Regions from separate parts of the Enterobacter sp. QK-SA4 genome, predicted to be linked through region 3. Evidence: predicted binding sites of a transcription regulator. Region 3 holds the regulator's gene; each other region holds the start of a gene.
What was found. Region 3 encodes PurR, which represses purine synthesis genes. Its sites were predicted from a motif close to CANGCAAACGTTTGCNTG; they were not measured.
Positions count from the first base shown of each region.

Region 1: gcvT (glycine cleavage system aminomethyltransferase GcvT) is a predicted target of PurR. The motif match lies at 1,199-1,216, and genes of this name have one in related genera.
Region 2: cvpA (colicin V production protein) is a predicted target of PurR. The motif match lies at 1,471-1,488, and genes of this name have one in related genera.
Region 4: raiA (ribosome-associated translation inhibitor RaiA) is a predicted target of PurR. The motif match lies at 2,163-2,180, and genes of this name have one in related genera.

Region 1 covers NZ_JBXFXH010000007.1:881,896-885,104, reverse strand. Annotated here, with positions in the region: gene gcvH (glycine cleavage system protein GcvH) at 1-22, opposite strand, end outside; gene gcvT (glycine cleavage system aminomethyltransferase GcvT) at 46-1,140, opposite strand; gene ubiI (FAD-dependent 2-octaprenylphenol hydroxylase) at 1,538-2,740, opposite strand; gene ubiH (2-octaprenyl-6-methoxyphenyl hydroxylase) at 2,753-3,209, opposite strand, start outside.
Region 2 covers NZ_JBXFXH010000007.1:1,430,499-1,433,707, reverse strand. Annotated here, with positions in the region: gene purF (amidophosphoribosyltransferase) at 1-893, opposite strand, end outside; gene cvpA (colicin V production protein) at 927-1,415, opposite strand; gene dedD (cell division protein DedD) at 1,670-2,362, opposite strand; gene folC (bifunctional tetrahydrofolate synthase/dihydrofolate synthase) at 2,352-3,209, opposite strand, start outside.
Region 3 covers NZ_JBXFXH010000007.1:2,752,608-2,755,816, reverse strand. Annotated here, with positions in the region: gene punR (DNA-binding transcriptional activator PunR) at 1-889, shown strand, start outside; gene purR (HTH-type transcriptional repressor PurR) at 908-1,933, opposite strand; gene cydH (cytochrome bd-I oxidase subunit CydH) at 2,231-2,320, shown strand; gene AC1VYI_RS14760 (MFS transporter) at 2,484-3,209, shown strand, end outside.
Region 4 covers NZ_JBXFXH010000007.1:1,166,884-1,170,092, forward strand. Annotated here, with positions in the region: gene AC1VYI_RS07240 (SMP-30/gluconolactonase/LRE family protein) at 1-300, shown strand, start outside; gene pheA (bifunctional chorismate mutase/prephenate dehydratase) at 297-1,457, opposite strand; Phe leader region at 1,488-1,613, opposite strand; gene pheL (pheA operon leader peptide PheL) at 1,565-1,612, opposite strand; gene raiA (ribosome-associated translation inhibitor RaiA) at 1,724-2,065, opposite strand; gene bamD (outer membrane protein assembly factor BamD) at 2,334-3,071, opposite strand; gene rluD (23S rRNA pseudouridine(1911/1915/1917) synthase RluD) at 3,203-3,209, shown strand, end outside.

The DNA.
Region 1 (3,209 bases), 1.9 Mb from region 3:
GTTCTGCTGGCACATTGCTCATTGAAGTTCTCCTGATAAAAATGATTAGGCGACCGGCTTACCGGCGCGAACAAAAATCGGTTTGGTCACGTTGACCGGCATTTCGCGGTTGCGGATTTGCACGACCGCCGTTTCGCCAATGCCCGCCGGCACGCGTGCCAGTGCAATACTGTAGCCCAGCGTCGGGGAGAAGGTACCGCTGGTGATCACGCCTTCGCGAGGATTGCCGTCAGCATCGGTAAAGCGCACCGGCAGTTCACCGCGCAGCACGCCCTTCTCGGTCATCACCAGACCCACCAGCTGTTCAGTGCCCTTCTCACGCTGCATCTCCAGCGCTTCACGACCAATAAAGTCACGGTCAGCCGGTTCCCACGCGATGGTCCAGCCCATATTGGCGGCCAGCGGAGAGACGCCTTCGTCCATCTCCTGACCGTAGAGGTTCATCCCCGCTTCCAGACGCAGCGTATCGCGCGCGCCCAGACCCGCAGGCTTCACGCCCGCTTCCACCAGCGCACGCCAGAAATCAGCGGCCTTCTCGTTCGGCATGGCAATTTCGTAGCCCGCTTCACCGGTGTAGCCGGTGGTGACGATAAACAGATCGCCCGCCTGCACGCCGAAGAACGGCTTCATGCCTTCGGTTGCTTTGCGTTGCTCGTCGTTAAACAGAGACGCGGCTTTCGCCTGCGCGTTCGGCCCCTGTACGGCGATCAGCGACAGGTCGTCACGGACGGTGATGTCGATGGCATAAGGTTCGGCGTGTTGGGTGATCCAGGAGAGGTCTTTTTCGCGGGTGGCGGAGTTGACAACGAGGCGGAAGAAATCTTCAGTGAAGTAGTAGACGATAAGGTCATCAATCACGCCGCCCGAGGCATTCAGCATGCCGGTGTAGAGCGCTTTACCCGGCGTCTTCAGTTTGGCAACGTCATTTGCCAGCAGATAACGCAAAAACTCCCGGGTGCGGCTGCCGCGCAGATCGACAATCGTCATGTGGGACACGTCGAACATACCGGCATCGGTGCGCACCGCGTGGTGCTCATCAATCTGCGAGCCGTAGTGCAGCGGCATCATCCAGCCATGAAAGTCCACCATGCGGGCGCCGCAAAACACGTGTTGTTCGTACAAAGGAGTCTGTTGAGCCATCTTGTCCTCGTTGAAAAATTCACCGTGAAACCCGGTGTCGGCCCCGTTACCTGGCGCCGACGCAAACGTTCTCTTTTACCCGAACTTACCACCTAAACCGGCGGTTAACCATAAGGTAAAACGGGTCATCACATTAGCTTATGACCAAAAAACGCTAAAAAGCCTACAGAGTTATTCACTGGAAAAATGCGATTAACCCGGCACAAAATTAACAATGATCTAACAGGATTTAGCACATGGTGATATTTCGTGCGGAAAAACGGGCCGAATTTCCGTAACATAAAATCTCACAGATTAGATTTTCTAATGCGAAAAATGACGTGAAATTAGAATATTTCAAACGAGGGAATTTCCCCGGCGCAGAGGCCGGGAAAATAAAGTGTGACGGGGATCGAGATTAGCGTAACCAGTAGGGAAGATCGTTAAGACCCATCGCCTGGCGAAGAAGTTGAGGTTTGACGCCAGGAAGCGTATCAGCCAGTTTAAGACCAATATCGCGCAGCAGTTTTTTCGCCGGATTCGCGCCGGCAAACAGCTCGCGGAAGCCCTGCATGCCCGCCAGCATCATCGCCGCACTGTGCTTGCGGCTACGCTCGTAGCGACGCAGGTACAGATGCTGACCGATATCTTTGCCTTCGCGGTGCAGGCGACGCAGTTCCTCAACCAGCTCCGCCGCGTCCATAAAGCCAAGGTTGACGCCCTGCCCGGCCAGCGGATGAATGGTATGCGCCGCATCACCGACCAGCGCCAGACGGTGCGCCGCAAACTGACGCGCGTAGCGGCCGGTTAACGGGAACACCTGCCGCTCGCTTTCAAGGGCGCATAAGCCAAGGCGGTTATCAAACGCCATGCACAGCGCCTGGTTAAAGGCATCCAGCGTCGCCTCCTGCATCAGCTGGGCTTTTTCAGGCACCAGGGACCAGACAATCGAGCACAGGTACGGATCGGCAAGCGGCAGGAACGCCAGAATGCCGTCGTTGTGGAAAATCTGCCGCGCCACGCCGCCGTGCGGCTCCTCTGTTCGGATCGTTGCCACCAGCGCGTGATGACGATAGTCCCAGAAGGTCAGCGGGATATCGGCTTTATTACGCAGCCAGGAGTTGGCACCGTCAGCGCCGACCACCAGACGCGCGGTCAGCATGTCGCCGCTCTGCAGGGTGATAAACGCCTCGTTTTCGCCCCATGCCACCTGCTGGATCTGCGCAGGCGCAATCAGGGTCACGTCACTGCACTGCTGTGCTTTCTGCCACAGCGCGTGGTGGATCACCGCGTTTTCGATGATATGGCCCAGATGGCTATAGCCCATGCTTTCATCATCAAAAGCAATATGACCAAAGCTGTCTTTATCCCACACTTCCATGCCGTGATAGCAGCTGGCGCGCTGCGCCACAATATCTGCCCAGACGCCAAGGTGCGTCAGCAATTTCTCGCTGGCGGCATTGATCGCCGAGACGCGGAGTTCCGGCGGGGCATCTGGCGCAACTGCCTGAGGCTGCTTTTGCTCCAGCACCGCCACGCGCAGGCCGCTGCCCTGTAAACCGCAGGCCAGCGCCAGTCCAACCATACCGCCGCCAACGATGGCGACATCAACATTTTGCACGGTGATAACTCCTTAACGCGCGACCCAACCAAGAGTCCGCTGCGCCAGCACGTCACGTGCCGGAATGAATAATTCCATCGCCATCAGCCCGAGGTTGCGACCCGCAACCAGCGGCGCCCAGCGATTGGCAAAGAGATGGACTAAGCCGTCGGTAACGCCGATTGTCGCCTCTTTATCGGCCTGACGTCGCTTCTGGTAATGGCTTAGCACCGGGTATGCGCCACAGTCTTTTTGCTCACCCCACGCCTGAGCAAGGATTTCCGCCAGGCTCATGACATCACGCAGGCCAAGGTTGAACCCTTGTCCGGCAATCGGATGTAATGTCTGCGCGGCGTTGCCGACCAGCGCCACGCGGTGAGAAACAGATTGCGATGCGGTGGTTAACGACAGCGGATAGACCGCACGTTTCCCCGCATGGGTAATACGCCCCAGCCGCCAGCCAAAGGCTTTCTGCAGCTCGGAACAAAAA
Region 2 (3,209 bases), 1.3 Mb from region 3:
ACGTCGATGTCGAGATCGTCCCACTCGCGGGCAATTTTCTCGCCCAGCTTCGTGCCCATGTTGACGCGCGCGCTGTAGACGGAAATCTTGTCGATGAAGGAATCCGGGCGGGCGAAGTAAACGTATTCAAACAGGCACGGGTTGCTGACCGGATTATCGGCACACTGGCGGGTAAACAGCTGGCCCTTCTCGGTGATATAGACCGCTTCGCCCGGCGCAACGTCACGCAGGAACTCGAAGCCCAGGGTATCCAGCGCCACGCTCTCAGAGGCAACCATGTATTCGGTACGGCCATCGCCGAGGTCGCGCTTACCGAGCACCAGGGGACGAATGCCGTTTGGATCGCGGAAGGCCACCATGCCGTGACCGATAATCATCGCCACGCAGGCGTACGCGCCGCGGATCTGGCGGTTGGTCGCGGCAATGGCAGCAAAGATGTTGTCTGCTTCCAGCGGGTAGTGACGGAAGTTATCCAGCTCGCTGGCGAACACATTGAGCAGGATTTCAGAATCAGAGGTGGTGTTAATGTGGCGACGTTTCTCTTCGAACAGCTTTTTACGCAGCTCATGCGCGTTGGTCAGGTTGCCGTTATGAGCAAGGGTGATGCCATACGGTGAGTTGACGTAGAAAGGCTGTGCCTCAGAGGCGCTGGAACTGCCAGCAGTAGGATAACGAACGTGACCGATCCCCATATTACCTTGCAGACGCTGCATATGGCGGGCTTCAAACACATCGTTTACCAGGCCATTGGCCTTGCGTAAACGGAAGCAGTTGTTTGCATCAATGGTGATGATACCCGCAGCATCCTGCCCACGGTGCTGAAGCACCGTTAACGCGTCATAAATCGACTGGTTTACCGGCATGAAACCGGCGATACCGACAATACCGCACATTCGTCTTTTCCTCGTTAAGCCACATCTCAGGGTTTATGCCCTGGGCAAAAAACTCGACGAGCTTTGCAGATAGTCAAAGAACCATCTGATGATGAAGCTGAACTCTGGAATGAGCTGCGATTTCTGCCAGTCTTCGCTTTTGGAGAACCCGGTGAAGGTATCCAGGAAGAACAGGATCGCGGCCACAATCAGCACGCCTCGTAACGCTCCGAAACAGATCCCGAGCACCCTGTCCGTTCCTGACAGACCGGTTTTCTCGACCAGCTGACCTATCACGTAATTCACGATAGCGCCGACAATCAGCGTTGCGATAAACAGCACCGCGATGGCAATTCCGTTTCGGACCAGTTCATCTTCAAAGCCCGTGAACCAGACAGACAGGTAAGTGTAGTAATGACTGGCAACAAAGAAAGCACAACCCCAGGTTACCAGCGATAACGCTTCACGAACAAAGCCACGGATCAGGCTAACCAGACAGGAAAAACCAATCACCGCAATGATGGCGTAATCAATCCAGACCATATGTGTCCCACGATTTAACGCCCTGTCATCCAGTTCGGGGCGAATTCTAACAGAAAAAGAAAACGTTTGCGTAGGGATTTCCTTCCCGCGCGTAAATAAAAAAGGCGCTGAAAAAATGTTCAACGCCGTTGGCTCATTACGTCTCTTTGGACGTCTGCCATTCCCCCTCACCCCAGCCCTCTCCCTCAAGGGAGAGGGAGCAAACCATCCCCTCGCCCCTCTGGGGAGAGGGTTAGGGTGAGGGGTAGATCTTATCAGTTCGCGCTGTAGCCCATCACCACACCGCTCAGGCCGGAGATCTGCTTCAGCTCACCGAGCGAACCTTTAAGCTTATCTTTGGACGCTTCTGGCCCCACGAGGATACGGGTAATTTTACCCTGCACCGGCGTGGAAGGTGAAGTGTAAACACGATATCCCGCACTGCGCAGTTTGCTCACGACCTCGTTGACCTTATCGGCGTTTTTCAGCGCGCCGAGCTGCACAACGTAAGCTTTTCCGGTCGGCGCCGCGTCTTGTTTTGCCGGCGGCGGGGTTTCTGACGCGGCAGCCAGCTGCTCTGCGGCTTTATCCCGCTGCGGTTTCGACTGCGGCTGCGGCTTCTCAACCGGCTTCGGTTTTTCAACAGGTTTAGGCTGCTCTACCGGCACCGGATCGATATCGCTGCTGCTCGCTGCCGCCAGGCGTGACGGATCGAGCGACGGTGCGGCGGCATCGCCTGCACGCACCTCTTCCGCCGCCCCTTCCGGAGGCTGAGCAGGCAGCGCCTGCGTCGCCGCTGGCAGCATATCAGGCTCATCGCGGTCACCCGGTTTCGGCACCAGCGGAATAGCGGCAAACTCATCCTGATAATGCTTTTTCTGCCCGTCGAGCAGACCCGGGAGAATAATCACCCCGAGCGCGACCAGCACAATGGTTCCTGTTAAACGGTTCTGAAACTTACTCGCCACCGGTTCTCCCCGCGTCCATCACTTCCATGACATGTGCCACCGTGTGGAATGAACCACACACCAGCACGGTATCTTCTGGTTTAGCATCCGCCATCGCGGCATGCCAGGCCTGAGCCACGCTACTATAGATTGCGCCTTTGCCGAGATGTTCCATCAGCTGCTCAGCCGTCGCGCCGCGCGGCCCCTCCAGAGGAGCACAATACCAGCTATCGACCACACTCTCCATGCAGGCCAGCGTCCCGCCGATATCTTTATCATGAAGCATACCGATAACCGCCAGCACGTGCCCGGTTTTTGGTAACGATTTGAGACGTCCCGCGAGATACGCCGCCGCATGCGGGTTATGCGCCACGTCCAGAATCAGGCGCGGTGACTCGCTGACAATCTGGAAACGCCCGGGCAGAATTGCGCTCTGAATACCGTCGCGGATCGCCCGCTCGCTGACCACGAGGCCGCTGGCGCGCAGTGCCGCCAGCGCGGTTGCCGCGTTCGGCTGCGGCACCTGCGGCAGCGGCAGGTTGTCCAGGGCGCCCTGCCCATCGCTGAAGCGCCAGCCGTTATCCTGAACCTCATACTGCCAGTCAACGCCGCGGCGCAGCAGACGCGCGCCCTTCTCGTTTGCCACGTCAGCAATGGTGTACGGCATGTCCGGTTCGCCGACCACGGCGGGTTTATTCGCCCGGAAAATACCTGCCTTCTCGCGGCCAATGCTTTCACGATCCGGTCCCAGCCAGTCGATATGGTCCAGCGCGATGCTGGTGACCACCGCCACGTCCGCATCCACCATATTGGTCGCATCAAGACGTCCGCCGAGGCCGACCTCAAGGATCACGACATCCAGCTGCGC
Region 3 (3,209 bases):
AGTGGTCGATGCTGTTGCGCGTAACGGCAGCTTTAGCGGTGCGGCGCAGGAGCTGCACCGCGTCCCTTCGGCCATCAGCTACACGGTGCGCCAGCTGGAGGAGTGGCTGGCGGTTCCGCTGTTTGAACGGCGGCATCGCGATGTGGAATTAACGCCCGCAGGCGCGTGGTTTTTGAAAGAAGGGCGTTCTGTTATCAAAAAAATGCAGATCACCCGCGAACAGTGTCAGCAGATCGCTAACGGCTGGCGGGGACATCTTTCCATCGCGGTGGATAACATTGTTAAACCCGAGCGCACCCGGCAGATGATCGTCGATTTCTACCGTCATTTTTCTGACGTCGAGCTGCGGGTCTCGCAGGAGGTGTTTAACGGCGTCTGGGATGCGCTGGCGGACGGCAGGGCAGAGATGGCGATTGGGGCCACGCAGGCGATCCCGGTCGGGGGACGTTACGCTTTTCGCGATATGGGAATGCTGAGCTGGAAATGCGTGGTGGCAAGCGATCATCCGCTGGCGGCGATGGAAGGGCCGCTGAGCGATGACACGCTGCGCAACTGGCCGTCGCTGGTGCTGGAGGATACGTCCCGTTCATTGCCCAAGCGTATCACCTGGCTTCTCGACAACCAGCGGCGGGTGGTGGCCCCTGACTGGGAATCGTCGGCGACGTGCCTCAGCGCCGGGCTGTGCGTCGCGATGGTGCCCGTTCATTTCGCGCGTCCGCGCATCGATACCGGAGAGTGGGTTGAGCTGACGCTGGAGAATCCGTTCCCGGATGCGGCCTGCTGCCTCACATGGCAGCAAAATGATGTCTCGCCTGCTATGGCCTGGCTGCTGGATTATCTGGGAGACAGCGAAACGCTGAACCGGGAATGGTTACGGGAGCCAGCGTAGCTGGCCCCCGTAAAGCGATTAACGACGGTAGTCGCGGAACGGACCATCCGCAACGGAACGGCGTTCGATAAGACGCGGGTGAACTTCAATGGACTGCGACTCTTCACGCTTGTTGACGATTCTGTCCATCAGCATGTTAAAGGCCGTTTCGCCCAGCGAGTCTTTTGGCTGGTGAATGGTGGTCAGCGCCGGGGTGAAGAAGCGCGCGTTACGCACGTTGTCATACCCGATCACGGAAATATCCTGCGGTACGCGCAGGCCTAGCTCGTCGGCAGCGCAGAGCGCGCCCATGGCCATGATGTCGCCCCCGCAGAAGACGGCGGTTGGACGGTGAGGCTGGGAGACGATCTGCTGCATCGCGCGGTAGCCGGATTCCGGCTCAAAGTCGCCCTGCACAATCCAGTTTTCCGGCACGTTGATCAACGCTTCTTCCATCGCTTTCATAAAACCGGCCAGACGGCCCGCGCCGGTGTTGCGCTCCAGCGGACCGGGGATCACGCCAATCTCGCGGTGACCGCGTTCGATCAAATAACGACCGGCCATATAGCCGCCTTCAAAGGCGTTATCGATAACGGAATCGGTGAAGTCTGCGCGCGCTTCGCCCCAGTCCATCACCACCATCGGAATATGGCGATACTCTTCCAGCATCGACAGCACGGACTCCGGATACTCGGAACACATCACCAGCAGGCCATCAACGCGCTTTTGCGCCATCATCGACAGGTAGGCACGCTGTTTTTCAATGCTGTTCCACGCGTTGCCCAGAATCAGGGTATAGCCTTTCTGGAAGCAGTTCTTTTCGACCGCTTCAATGATCTCGGCAAAATAGGCCGCTTCACTGCTGGTTGCCAGTAATCCAATGGACTTGGTGTGATTAACCTTGAGGCTGCGCGCAACCGCACTTGGCGAATAGTGCAGCTCTTTGATCGCTGCCCAGACGGCGTTGCGCGTCTCTTCCGCCACAAAGCGGGTTTTGTTAATTACATGTGATACGGTTGTAGTGGAAACGTTTGCGCGTTTTGCTACGTCTTTAATTGTTGCCATTAAATGTCACTCCAGACCATATCCTAAGCTCCTGAAAAACTTGAAGGTAAACGTTTGCCTTCTCTCACCCTTATCTCGCAATCTTGAATTGCGGCACGCCGGGAAAACGACACGGGACGTCAGGAGGGGGTCAATGGCCGGTACGCTAATAAATTTAGCGTGGAATTTTGTCCTATCTTGATGAAAAGGGGAAGAGGTAAAGTGGTTATCAGTATAAATCCAGGAAGATTTTTGACGTAATCTGTGCAAAAATGAGCAAGCTCACTTTTCGTGTGGGGATTAAAAGGAGAAAAATTGATGAGTTCCGATCTTAAGTTTTCGCTGTTCACCACCGTTGTTGTGCTGGCTCTGATTGTTGCGGCCGGTCTGACGGCTGCGCTGCACTGATTTACGCGGAGGGAGAGCCTTCTCCCTCCCGACTCCCCGGATTGTTACTTCTCTGGCAAAAATCTTTTGCCATTTTGTTAACTTCTCATTTTTTGTGATTGATGTCATGCTTTCCGCTTCTTTGTTCTGTGTCACCAAATGACACGGCATCCGGAGTTGACGCATGAAAATCAATTTTCCCCTGCTGGCCCTGGCGATTGGCGCTTTTGGGATTGGCACCACTGAATTCTCCCCGATGGGGTTACTGCCTGTTATTGCCCGGGGCGTAGATGTCTCTATCCCTGCGGCAGGGATGTTAATTAGCGCCTACGCTATCGGCGTGATGGTCGGTGCGCCGCTGACGACGCTTCTGCTTTCGCACCGCGCGCGCCGCAATGCGCTGATTTTCCTGATGGCGATTTTCACCCTGGGCAACGTGCTTTCGGCCATTTCGCCAGACTACACCACCCTGATGCTATCGCGTATTCTGACCAGCCTTAATCACGGCGCATTCTTCGGGCTGGGATCGGTCGTGGCAGCCAGCGTGGTGCCAAAACACAAGCAGGCGAGCGCCGTGGCGACCATGTTTATGGGGCTAACGATTGCCAACATCGGCGGGGTGCCTGCGGCAACCTGGCTGGGGGAAGCGATCGGCTGGCGTATGTCCTTCCTGGCGACGGCCGGGCTGGGCGTGATTGCGATGGTGGCGCTGTTCTTCTCCCTGCCGAAAGGCAGCGCCGGAGAACGTCCGGAAGTGCGTAAAGAGCTGGCTGTGCTGATGCGCCCGCAGGTGCTCTCCGCGCTGCTGACCACCGTGCTGGGGGCAGGGGCGATGTTTACCCTCTACACCTATATTTCACCTGTATTGCATGACATCACCCACGCAACGCCTCTCTTTGTGACCGCGATG
Region 4 (3,209 bases), 1.6 Mb from region 3:
GAAGGGATACCGGACGGCGCGGCCATGGATGTGGAAGGCTGCTACTGGAGCGCGCTGTTTGACGGCTGGCGTATTGCGCGTTTTTCTCCGCAAGGGGAGCAGCTGGAAGAATACCGCATGCCGGTGCGTTGCCCGACGATGGTCTGCTTTGGCGGCGATGACATGAAAACGCTGTTTATTACCACCACGCGGGAAAATATGGATGCGGACGAGGTGGCGAAGTATCCGCTCTCCGGCGGCATCTTCACCCTGCCCGTGAACGTGGCAGGGATGAAGAAAAGCCGATTCATCGAACGTTAAGCCGGGTCAACCGGGACCACGTTCTCGCTCGGATAGCAGCCCAGCACTTTCATGGAGCGCGTGATCTCGCCCAGTTCGCGCAGGGCTTTCTGCATGGAAGCAGATTCCAGGTTGGCCTGGATATCAAGATAAAACATCTCTTCCCATGGGTTACCGTGGATTGGGCGTGATTCCAGCCTGGTCATGATCAGGTTGTGATTACGCAGCACCAGCAGGGCTTCAACCAGCGCACCGGCCTGTTGGCCGGTCGCCATCAGCAGCGTGGTTTTGGCCGGCACCTGGTCAGACACATTGATTGCCTTGCGTGCCAGCACCACGAAACGGGTGATATTTTGCGTCTGGTTCGCCAGGTTGCGTTCCAGCACCTGTAAACCATACAGCGCCCCGCCTGCTTCGCTGCCGAGCGCGGCGACGGTTGGGGAGTTAGCCTGCGCCACTTTTTCCATCGCCGCCGAGGTGCTTTCGGTGTACTCAATTTTCCAGTTCGGATAGCGGTTCAGGAACTGGCTGCACTGCTGGAACGGCTGTGGATGACTGTAGACCGTTTCGATCTTGCTCAGGTCCGTTGAGCCGGCGACCAGCACGCAGTGATCGATAGGGATCGTCAGCTCGCCAACCAGCGACAGGCTGGTGTGCTGCAGCAAATCGTAAACGTCGTTGATAGCGCCGGAGCTGGTGTTTTCAATCGGTACGACGGCGTAATCCGCCTGGCCGGTCTCAACCTGATTAAATATGTCGGCAAACTTCGCGCAGCCGCTCTCAATAAATTCTTCGAAATGGCGTGCGGCATACTGACGGGCGGCCAGGTGAGAATAAGAGCCTTTCGGACCGAGGAAGGCGATACGCGCAGAGTGCGGATTGGTTTTGTTCAGATGCTGCTGGAGTAACGCTTGCTGAGTGAGAACGGAGTCTTCGATGATGAGCTGGAACAACCGGGTGATGTAGTGGGCATCGAGGTGATGCGCTTTGCCGAGCTGAATAAGACGTTCCAGCAGATCACGCTCGCGGTCGATATCTCGTACCGGGCGATGGGAGTCCAGCTTGGCTTTGCCCACTTCAACGGCAAGCGCGCGGCGTTCGGCCAGCAGCGCCAGCAGTTTCTCATCCAGCGCGCTGATTTTTACTCGCAGATCCAGTAACGGGTTTTCCGGTGTCATAGTGTTGTCTGTCTCATTTTATCGTTATCAATAAAAAAGGCCCCCCGGTGTGGGAGGCCTTGTTGTTCGTCTTCGCATTCTTTATCACACGACGAAATGCCTCCCGTTCAGGGGAAGGTAAAAAAGAATGCGAAGAAGAACGGCGTAAGTTTCATAAAGTCATCCTGTGATTGATACCGTTAAAGTACCCGCACTGTTTTCACCCTGTCAATAAAAAACAAAAAACGCGCCCGAAGGCGCGTTGGCGGTACACTCAATTTAAAGGATTACTCTTCTTCAACTTCTTCCGCGAAGCTGGCGTCTTTCACCGATGTTGCGGCGCGACGGGCTTCACCTTTGTGTTGCACTTTATTGAGCTGCCGTTCCAGCTTGTTGATCAAATCGTTAATAGCGGTGTACATATCCTCGTGTTTTGCGCTGGCGACCAGATGGCCGTTTGGAGTATTGATAGTTGCGTCAGCGATGAAACCCTGAGGCTCCTTGGACAGGATGATATGTGGATTAATCAAATGAGTTTGCCATTTATCCAGTTTGGCGAGACGGTCTGCGACGTGCTGGCGGATTGCCGGAGTAATTTCCATTTGTTTACTGGTAATGTTCATTGTCATAAATTTTACCTCTTGTCTTTCCGTCTTGGTGATTCCAGCATACCCGACCTAATGTCAAAATGTGTGATTTAGATCACGTTATTTTGTCGGTTTTTGTCAGGGAATCTTTTTTGTGAGGCTGGGCAGGAAGAAGTGAGATTTACCTTGTCGAAGGTAAAAATTGGGGCCATAGTTGACTGGATGTGTTGAGGCTTAAGCGCTTCAGCGACGCGCTAAAATGAATAAAAAAACGGCAGCCTTCGGGCTGCCGTTTTGCATTGAGGCAATATCAGGTGTTGCTGCTGTTCGCGGCGATGATTTTCGCCACTTTTTCAGCCTGAGCGGTCATCTGCATCTGACGGTAAGCATTTTCCATCAGCTTCAGGCCATCGCGCGTTGCCTGGGTATCCGGATAATCACGCAGCATACCTTCTACGCGGTTAACAACGGCAACCCATGCGCCACGGCGGGTATAGTATTCCGCTACAGAGTATTCATATTTCGCCAGACGATCTTTCAGGAACACCAGACGTTTGGTGGCGTCAGTCACGTACTGACTGTTCGGATAGCCGCGCACCAGTTTGGAGAAGTCATTGAAGGCATCACGCGCATGCTGCGGGTCACGGTCGGAACGATCCACGCCGAAGAAGCCCTGCAGCGCACTGTCGTCCAGCGCCATGTTGGTGAGGCCGCGCATGTACATCACGTAGTCGATGTTAGGATGAGTCGGGTTCAGACGCATGAAACGATCGATGGTTGCCTGAGCCAGCGGCAGATCGGCATTTTTATAGTATGCGTAGATGAGATCTAACTGTACCTGCTGCGAATACGGACCAAATGGATAGCGATTATCCAACGCTTCCAGTTGCGTTATCGCCTGTTTCCAGTTACCGTCCTGCAACTTTTGTTGTGCAGTCGCATAGATTTCATTCGGCGGATTGTCAGGGACCTGTTCATTTGAACCGGAGCAGCCCACCAAAGCCAGGCTCAACGTGGCCGCTGCCACCAGATATTTCATGCGCGTCATGACGTTTTGACTTTCCTCAAATGTTTGTCCGGGAGAAACTCTGTTCCTGCTCCCGATTAAGACCAGCTACAATAGCACACTATATTAAACGGCAAAGCCGTAAAACCCAACGTTAAACGAAGAAGCAGTTTATGGCAC